DNA from 2 places in the Ureibacillus sp. MALMAid1270 genome. Region 1 is predicted to be linked to the other one. Evidence: predicted binding sites of a transcription regulator. Region 1 holds the regulator's gene; the other holds the start of a gene.
The links. Region 1 encodes LexA, which represses DNA repair genes until DNA is damaged. Its sites were predicted from a motif close to CGAACATATGTTCG; they were not measured.
Positions count from the first base shown of each region.

Region 2: a site for LexA is predicted at 1,936-1,949, ahead of uvrB (excinuclease ABC subunit UvrB). Genes of this name have one in related genera too.

Region 1 covers NZ_JBMIRP010000095.1:64,820-68,857, forward strand. Annotated here, with positions in the region: gene ACOQFO_RS13995 (prepilin peptidase) at 1-349, shown strand, start outside; gene ACOQFO_RS14000 (gamma-glutamyl-gamma-aminobutyrate hydrolase family protein) at 492-1,202, shown strand; gene lexA (transcriptional repressor LexA) at 1,632-2,255, opposite strand; gene yneA (cell division suppressor protein YneA) at 2,426-2,767, shown strand; gene ACOQFO_RS14015 (YneB family resolvase-like protein) at 2,764-3,432, shown strand; gene ACOQFO_RS14020 (hypothetical protein) at 3,465-3,719, opposite strand.
Region 2 covers NZ_JBMIRP010000059.1:48,026-52,063, forward strand. Annotated here, with positions in the region: gene uvrB (excinuclease ABC subunit UvrB) at 1-1,861, opposite strand, end outside; gene ACOQFO_RS07510 (iron-containing alcohol dehydrogenase) at 2,079-3,284, opposite strand; gene ACOQFO_RS07515 (aldehyde dehydrogenase family protein) at 3,295-4,038, opposite strand, start outside.

The sequences.
Region 1 (4,038 bases):
AGCAGTGGGAAGATTTTTCGCACCTTCTGAACCTTGGTGGGATAGTTTACTAGGACCTGTTATAGGTTTTACCGTTTTATTTTTAGTCGCGTTATTGTCTAAAGGTGGAATGGGTGGGGGAGATATTAAACTATTCTTCCTTATCGGTCTGACTCTTGGAACGATTGGAACATTGGTGACGTTGTTCTTTGCTTCATTAATTGGAATAGTGGTTGGCTTTGTTGTTTTAAAAGTACGTGGACAAGACCGTAAACAACCAATATCATTTGGACCATCCATTGCAATTGCAGCCTTGATTGTTTATTTTTATGGGGATTCAATAGTAAAGTGGTACATAAACTTATTTTAATATCATAAAAGATTCGAGCCTAACGCATGTCGTAAGGCTTTTTATTTTGTTTAAATAATATCAACTTCTAAATAATTCTAGTAATTAAGAAAATTTTGAAATATAATTTGATTTGTTAAAAGTTTATTTGGAGGTGGCGTGATTGAAGCCTATTATTGGAATTACAATGAGTATTGAAAATGATACGAGTTTTATCAATTGGCGATATACAAAAGCAATCATTCAAGCAGGTGGGATTCCAGTTGGTATTCCATTAGGTTTGGAAGAGGATGCGTTACAACTGATTCACATGGTTGACAGTCTAGTTTTATCGGGTGGTGGTGATTTACATCCACATACATTTGGGGAAGAGCCACATGTGAACTTAGGACAAGTGAATAGTGATCGAGATCGTTTGGAATTGGCACTAGCGAAAGAAGCGATTAAACGTCAAATTCCGATTTTCGCGATTTGCCGTGGTCATCAAGTGCTGAATGTTGCATTAGGGGGCACTTTATTCCAAGATATTTATTCACAAAATCAAAATATTTATTTACATAGTCAAAAGGCGCCTCGACATGAGGGCACTCATTTTATCTCGGTGAAGCAAGATAGTTTACTTTATAAGTTGTTAGGAAAAGAGACTATGACGGTCAACTCATTCCATCACCAATCAGTAAAACGTGCAGCGTCAAATATTAAAGTAGTCGGAAAAGCAGGCGACGGCATTATTGAGGCAATTGAAATTGTCGACTATCCGTTTTGCTTAAGCGTACAATGGCACCCGGAAGAAATGGCTGTTGAGGGCGATGAAGACTCTAAGAAATTGTTTACGGCATTTATTGAGGAGAGCTTGAAAAATAAAGTGGGGTAACTAGGGGTTCAATGAATATTCCCCAAATTATATTATTACGAGGGTTATGTGACATTTGAGGAGTGTTTTCCTGGAAATGTCTTATAAGCAAAGGATATGAGACATTTGTTGACTGATTTATGAGTGAAATGTCTCAAAAGTATAGGATATAGGACATTTGAGGTATGATTTTCGCGTGAAATGTCTCAAATGTAGAGGAAATGGGACATTTGAGGCGTGATTTTCTTTCGAAATGTCTCATAAGTAGCTGGAATGAGACATTTAAGTCTAGTTTTCCTTAAAAAATGTCTCAAAAGCATAGGATATGAGACATTTCAGCCAGAATATCCTCTGAAATGTCTCAAATGCTAATCCACGAACATCCATCAACTCAATATAATCAAAAAAACGATTTGGAAATCTAACTGATTCCAAATCGTTTTATATTTTTTAATGAATTCGACGATATAAACCTACCACTTTACCTAAAATAGTTACTTGATTTACATAGATAGGGTCCATTGATGAGTTTTCCGGTTGTAGTCGGAAATGTGTTTTTTCTTTATAGAAACGTTTTACAGTTGCCTCATCGTCCTCAGTCATAGCTACTACAATTTCCCCGTTATTTGCAGTGGATGTTTTCTTTACAATGACATAGTCACCATCTAATATACCAGCTTCTATCATGGATTCTCCCATTACTTCTAGCATAAACAGCTGATCTTCACTTGTTCCATAGGAATCTGGTAGAGGAAAATATTCTTCAATGTTTTCAATTGCTGTAATTGGTAGACCGGCTGTTACTTTACCTATTAAAGGAACGTTCACAACACTTTGTTTTGGAACTGGAATTTCTTCCTCTTGGTCGAGAATTTCAATCGCACGTGGTTTCGTTGGATCTCGGCGAATTAAGCCTTTACTTTCTAAGCGAGCTAAATGTCCATGCACAGTGGAGCTTGAAGCGAGGCCAACAGCTTCCCCAATTTCACGAACAGATGGCGGATAACCTTTTGTACGAACTTCTTCTTTAATGAATGCTAATATATCTTCCTGCCTTTTCGAAACTTTTTTCAATCTAGCTCACCTCTGGTATGAATATCTATCTTTACTAGTTACATATAGTATAGCAACAGGATATGAAAAATGCAAACATAAGTTCGAACAAAAGTGTTGACAAAACGTATGTTCGGTTTTATATTAAGAATATACATATACGAACAAATATTCGAAAAGAGGTAGAAAGTATGAAATGGTTAGAAAAAAATAGTTATGTAAAGGTACTTTTAACAGCTTTTTTAGTTATAGCAGGTTATATTTTCATTACAGATGAGGGCAATACAACATACGAACAAATACAAGTGCAACATGGTGATAGTTTATGGTCATTAGCAGAAAAATACCGTGGTAATATGCCAACACATGAGTGGATTAAAGCAGTAAAACTTGAAAACAACTTAAATGGTGAGACAATTGTAGCTGGACGAGAGCTAACAATTCCATTATCAGCAGATACAATCATTATGGCCCAAGACTTTGAGCAAGAGAATAATTCAACTGAAGTAAAGGTAGCGACAAATAATCAATGATCCAGGAAAAACGAAATGCAGTAATTTATGCGAGAGTTAGTACAGAAAAAAATACACAAGAAACCTCTCTTGCTCGTCAACAAGATGAACTAGAAAAATATGCACAAAAAATGGGTTATATAGTACTAGCCTCCTTCCAAGACCAACATAGTGGTTACGAAGTGGATCGTGATGGTTTATTAGAAATGATGGACTATATAAAAGAACATAATGTACAAGCATTATTCATCCAGGATGAAACACGTTTAGGACGTGGACATGCTCGTATGGCAGTGATCCATCTTCTCCAAAAATACGACACAACCATCTATACTCTTAATGATTCTGGACCAATTGCATTAAACGAAATGGATTCGATGTTATTAGAGATTCTTGCTATTGTTGAAGAATATCAACGGAAAATTCACAATGCCAAAATCCGCCGTGGTATGAGACGTGCTGTAGAAAATGGGTACAAGCCTCAACTAAATCTAAAAGATCGCGGAAATCATGAAGGTCGAGATAGAATTGATGTACCAATAGAAGAAATTGTTAACCTTCGCAACAAAGGTCTTACGTTTAATGAGATTGCCTCAACATTACGTGGTGTTGGTTTTGAAGTAAGTAAAGCAACGGTACATCGTAGATACCAAGAATATATGGAGAAAACTGATAGTCAGAATTGATTTGTCATTGAAAAGATGGAGAGTAATGCATTCTAAATACTAAGTTTCTTTTTAATAATTTTTACATCTTTAGTTAGTTCATCAATTTGTTTTTGCATTAACTTTAAATCATAATTATTACTACTATTATTCTGATTTTGTTGCGATTCTTTTAGGGCAATAATAGACGCAATTGTTGCAAGTCCATCACATAAAGTAGTTATTAATCCAGCAATCACTGCTAATTGGGCAGCTTGACTTTCTGGATTTTCAATTTCATTAAATTTATTAATTTCGTTATTCTTCATTAAAGAAACCTCCAAATTTACAATAAAATCTTTCGCTTTTGAATAAATGTAACAGTAAATTCCTAATCCCATTATCGCTAAAGTATGTATCTTTGACATATAGAATTGGGCAAAAGAAGGATAGGTTCAAAGTGTAAATTGACGAGTAAATTTATGATGAATGAATTAAACAATGTAAATGAATTAAGAGCACTCTCATTGAGTGCTTTTTCTAATTGTTTCTCTATTAAAAGATCGCCTTTTATTTTACGAGTAAAGAAACGTTAAATTTCAGAATATTAAAAACTTACTATTGCCAAAATTCACATCTTCAATATGA
Region 2 (4,038 bases), on a different contig from region 1:
GTTCTGCTTTTGTTAATTTCTTTCCTTTCGTTACTTTTGTAACGTATGTTTCTTCTTCTTCGGCAGCTTGTGTAGCACGTATTAAGTCCGGAATCTTCTTCTGAATTGTCTGTGGTGTAATTCCGTGTTGTTTATTGTATTCTTCTTGAATTGCACGACGACGTTTCGTTTCATCAATCGCTTTCTTCATGGAATCTGTTATTTTATCCGCATATAAAATAACATGACCGTTCGCATTACGAGCAGCACGCCCAATTGTTTGGATTAATGAACGTTCCGAACGTAAGAATCCTTCTTTATCAGCGTCTAATATTGCAACGAGGGATACTTCAGGAATATCTAATCCTTCACGAAGCAAGTTAATTCCAACTAACACATCGTAGGTTCCTTTTCGTAGCTCGCGAATAATTTCAATTCGTTCTAATGTTTTTATTTCAGAGTGAAGATACTCTACCTTAATACCTATCTCTTTTAGATAGTCTGTTAAATCTTCGGACATTTTCTTCGTTAATGTTGTAATAAGAACACGTTCATTTTTCTTCACGCGTTCATTAATTTCATCGATTAAATCGTCAATTTGCCCTTCAATTGGTCGCACATCGATAGTTGGATCGAGTAAACCAGTTGGACGAATAATTTGTTCAACCATTTCAGGCGTATGTTCTAATTCATATGGACCAGGCGTAGCAGAAACATAAATGGCTTGGTGAATATGTTGTTCAAATTCCTCAAATTTTAAAGGTCTATTATCAAGAGCCGATGGTAAACGGAATCCATGCTCTACTAATACATTTTTTCTAGCCTGGTCACCATTATACATTCCACGAACTTGCGGCAATGTAACGTGACTTTCATCGACAACTAATAAGAAATCCTTCGGGAAGTAATCAAGTAATGTATAAGGTGTTGCCCCTGCTTCTCTTAATGTTAAATGTCTTGAATAGTTTTCAATTCCTGAACAGAAGCCCATTTCGCGCATCATTTCAAGGTCATAGTTTGTTCGTTGTTCTAGTCGTTGAGCTTCTAGTAATTTATCTTCTGATCGGAATTTTTCTAACTGCTCTTCTAGTTCTTTTTCGATATTTTGGATTGCTATTTTCATTTTTTCTTCACGTGTAACGAAGTGGGATGCTGGGAAAATCGCCACATGATCACGTTCACCAAGAATTTCTCCTGTTAACGCATCAACTTCACGAATTCGATCGATTTCATCACCGAAAAACTCCACTCGAATACAGTGTTCATCACGTGATGCTGGGAAAATTTCCACAACATCGCCACGTACTCTGAATGTACCGCGTTGGAAATTTATATCGTTACGTTCATATTGAACATCTACTAGTTTTCGTAGTAATTCGTTCCGTTCTATTTCCATGCCTGTTCGTATAGAGACAACCATTTCACGATACTCTTCTGGATTCCCTAAACCGTAAATACAAGAAACTGAAGCAATAATAATGACATCATCTCTTTCGAATAAAGCACTTGTTGCAGAGTGTCTAAGTTTATCAATTTCATCATTAATACTTGAATCTTTTTCAATGTATGTATCCGTTTGAGGGACGTACGCTTCTGGTTGATAGTAATCATAGTAACTTACAAAATATTCAACTGCATTGTTAGGGAAAAATTGTTTGAATTCACTATATAGTTGACCAGCAAGTGTTTTATTGTGTGCTATGACAAGTGTAGGTTTGTTTACTTCTTTTATTACATTGGAGATTGTAAATGTTTTTCCTGTACCTGTTGCCCCTAGTAATGTTTGGTGGCGTTTTCCTTCTTTTACGCCTTGTACAAGTTTTTTAATCGCCTCGGGTTGGTCACCACTAGGTTGGTATGGGGAGTGCAATTCAAATGTCATTCAATCGGCCTTCCTTTCACCCATTAATCGTATAATAAGTTTAGCATACTGTTTCTAAAAAATCGATCAATAAGCGAACATATATTCTTTTTAAGTTATAATAACCAAAATTTACTATTAAAATTTTTATGTTTCAGTATTAAAGTATCTTTTTGGTTGTCATTCCTCAAACAAAAATACCCTGAAAGTAACTATAGGTTTACTTTCAGGGTATTTTTTAGATTGTAACGATTTGTTTTTCTTGTCCATTTAATTCTACAATTTCACCATCAAAGGCAGCTTTATAAATTGTAAAAATATCCTCACGTGCTAAAGTCATTGGACTGCGTGCTAAAATTCGTTTTTGTTCAAGTGCATCTTTTGTCAAACTTTCAAGTGCATCTTCACTAATATTGAATCCTTTTAATGTAGAAGGAATATTCACATCTTCTACTAATCTCTTCAGTTCACTTACACATCGATATGATGCTTCTTCTTGTGATAGATTAGCAGAACTAAAGCCCATCGCGTCATAAATATCTTTCATACGCTTTTCACAACTTTGACGAATATATCCCATTACATAAGGAAGTAACACTGCGTTAGATTCACCATGTGAAATATGGAATTGACCTCCAATTGGATAAGCTAACGCATGAACGCCTGCAACCCCTGCATTAAAAAATGCTAGACCTGCTAGATAACTTCCATAACTCATATTTGTACGAGCTTCTTGATCTGAACCATTTGAGACAGCCTTACGAATCGAATTACTGATTAAACGTATTGCCTGTATTGCAAGCGCATCTGAAACTGGACTTGCGTTTTTAGAAATGTATGCTTCTACAGCATGTGTTAAAGCATCTATACCAGTCGCTGCAGTTACTTTTGGTGGTAATGAAACTGTTAAAGCAGGGTCTACAATCGCAACATCAGGTAATAAATTATCATGCGTCACAACATCTTTAGTTGTCTCTAAGGAAAGTACAGCAATGTTTGTTACTTCTGAACCAGTTCCTGAAGTAGTAGGAATTAATATTGTTGGAAGACCTTTTTCTGTTACTTTCTTTGTACCTGTTAAATTTAAGTAGTCTTCCACTTTCCCTTCGTGCGCTGCTAATACACCTGCTAGTTTTGCTAAATCAAGTGCACTACCTCCACCTATACCGACTACTAAATCAAAATTATTTTCTCGTGTAAATGCTACTAATTTTTCTCCAACTGCTAAAGGTGGCTCTGGCACAACTTCCGAATAGATTTCAAATTCATAACCAGCACCTGCAAGTGGGACCGTTACTTGGTCTGTTAACCCAATTTCCTTTAAAAATGGATCTGTTATGACTAAAACTTTTTTTGCATTAAAACGCTCAACTTCTTCTATAAAATGAGATAATGAACCCCAACCTGTATAACTGATTGGTGCAAATGTAATTTTTTCCGACATGTTATCACTCCTACTGTTGGTTCCAAACGACTAATTTTGTCTCAGTCATCTCGTGAATGGCATATTTCAATCCTTCTTTTCCAGTCCCACTTTCCTTTACCCCACCGTATGGCATATGGTCAACACGGTAAGTAGGAACATCGTTGATCATAACTCCTCCAACTTCAAGTTGTTTAGAAGCTTTAAAAGCAGTTTGTATATCGTTTGTAAATATACCTGCCTGTAGCCCAAAATTCGAATCATTAATTGCATTTATACCTTCATCTATTGAAGATATGCGATTAACGATAACTATCGGTGCAAACACTTCTTGGCATGAAACCTTTAAATCTGGAGCAACATTCGTTAAAATGGTCGGCAAGAAAATGCCATTTTCAATTGAACCACCTGTAACTAATTCAGCCCCTTGCTCTACTGCTTCTTGCACCCAACTTAAAGCGCGTTCTTGCTCACTAGAGTGAATCATAGCTGACAAATCAGTATTTTCATCACATGGATTTCCAATAACTAATTTCGTTGTCGCTGCTACAAATTGTTTGATAAACTCATCAAATACTTCTTCCATTACGTATATTCGTTGTAATGAAATACAAACTTGACCTTGATTTGAAAAAGCCCCAGTTACACATTTCGGTATGATTTGTGTTAGATCTAACCCTCGGTCAATAATTAAACCTGCATTTGAACCGAGTTCCAAAGCTACCTTTTTTAATCCTGCTTTGTCACGAATACCAATTCCTACAGCGGGACTACC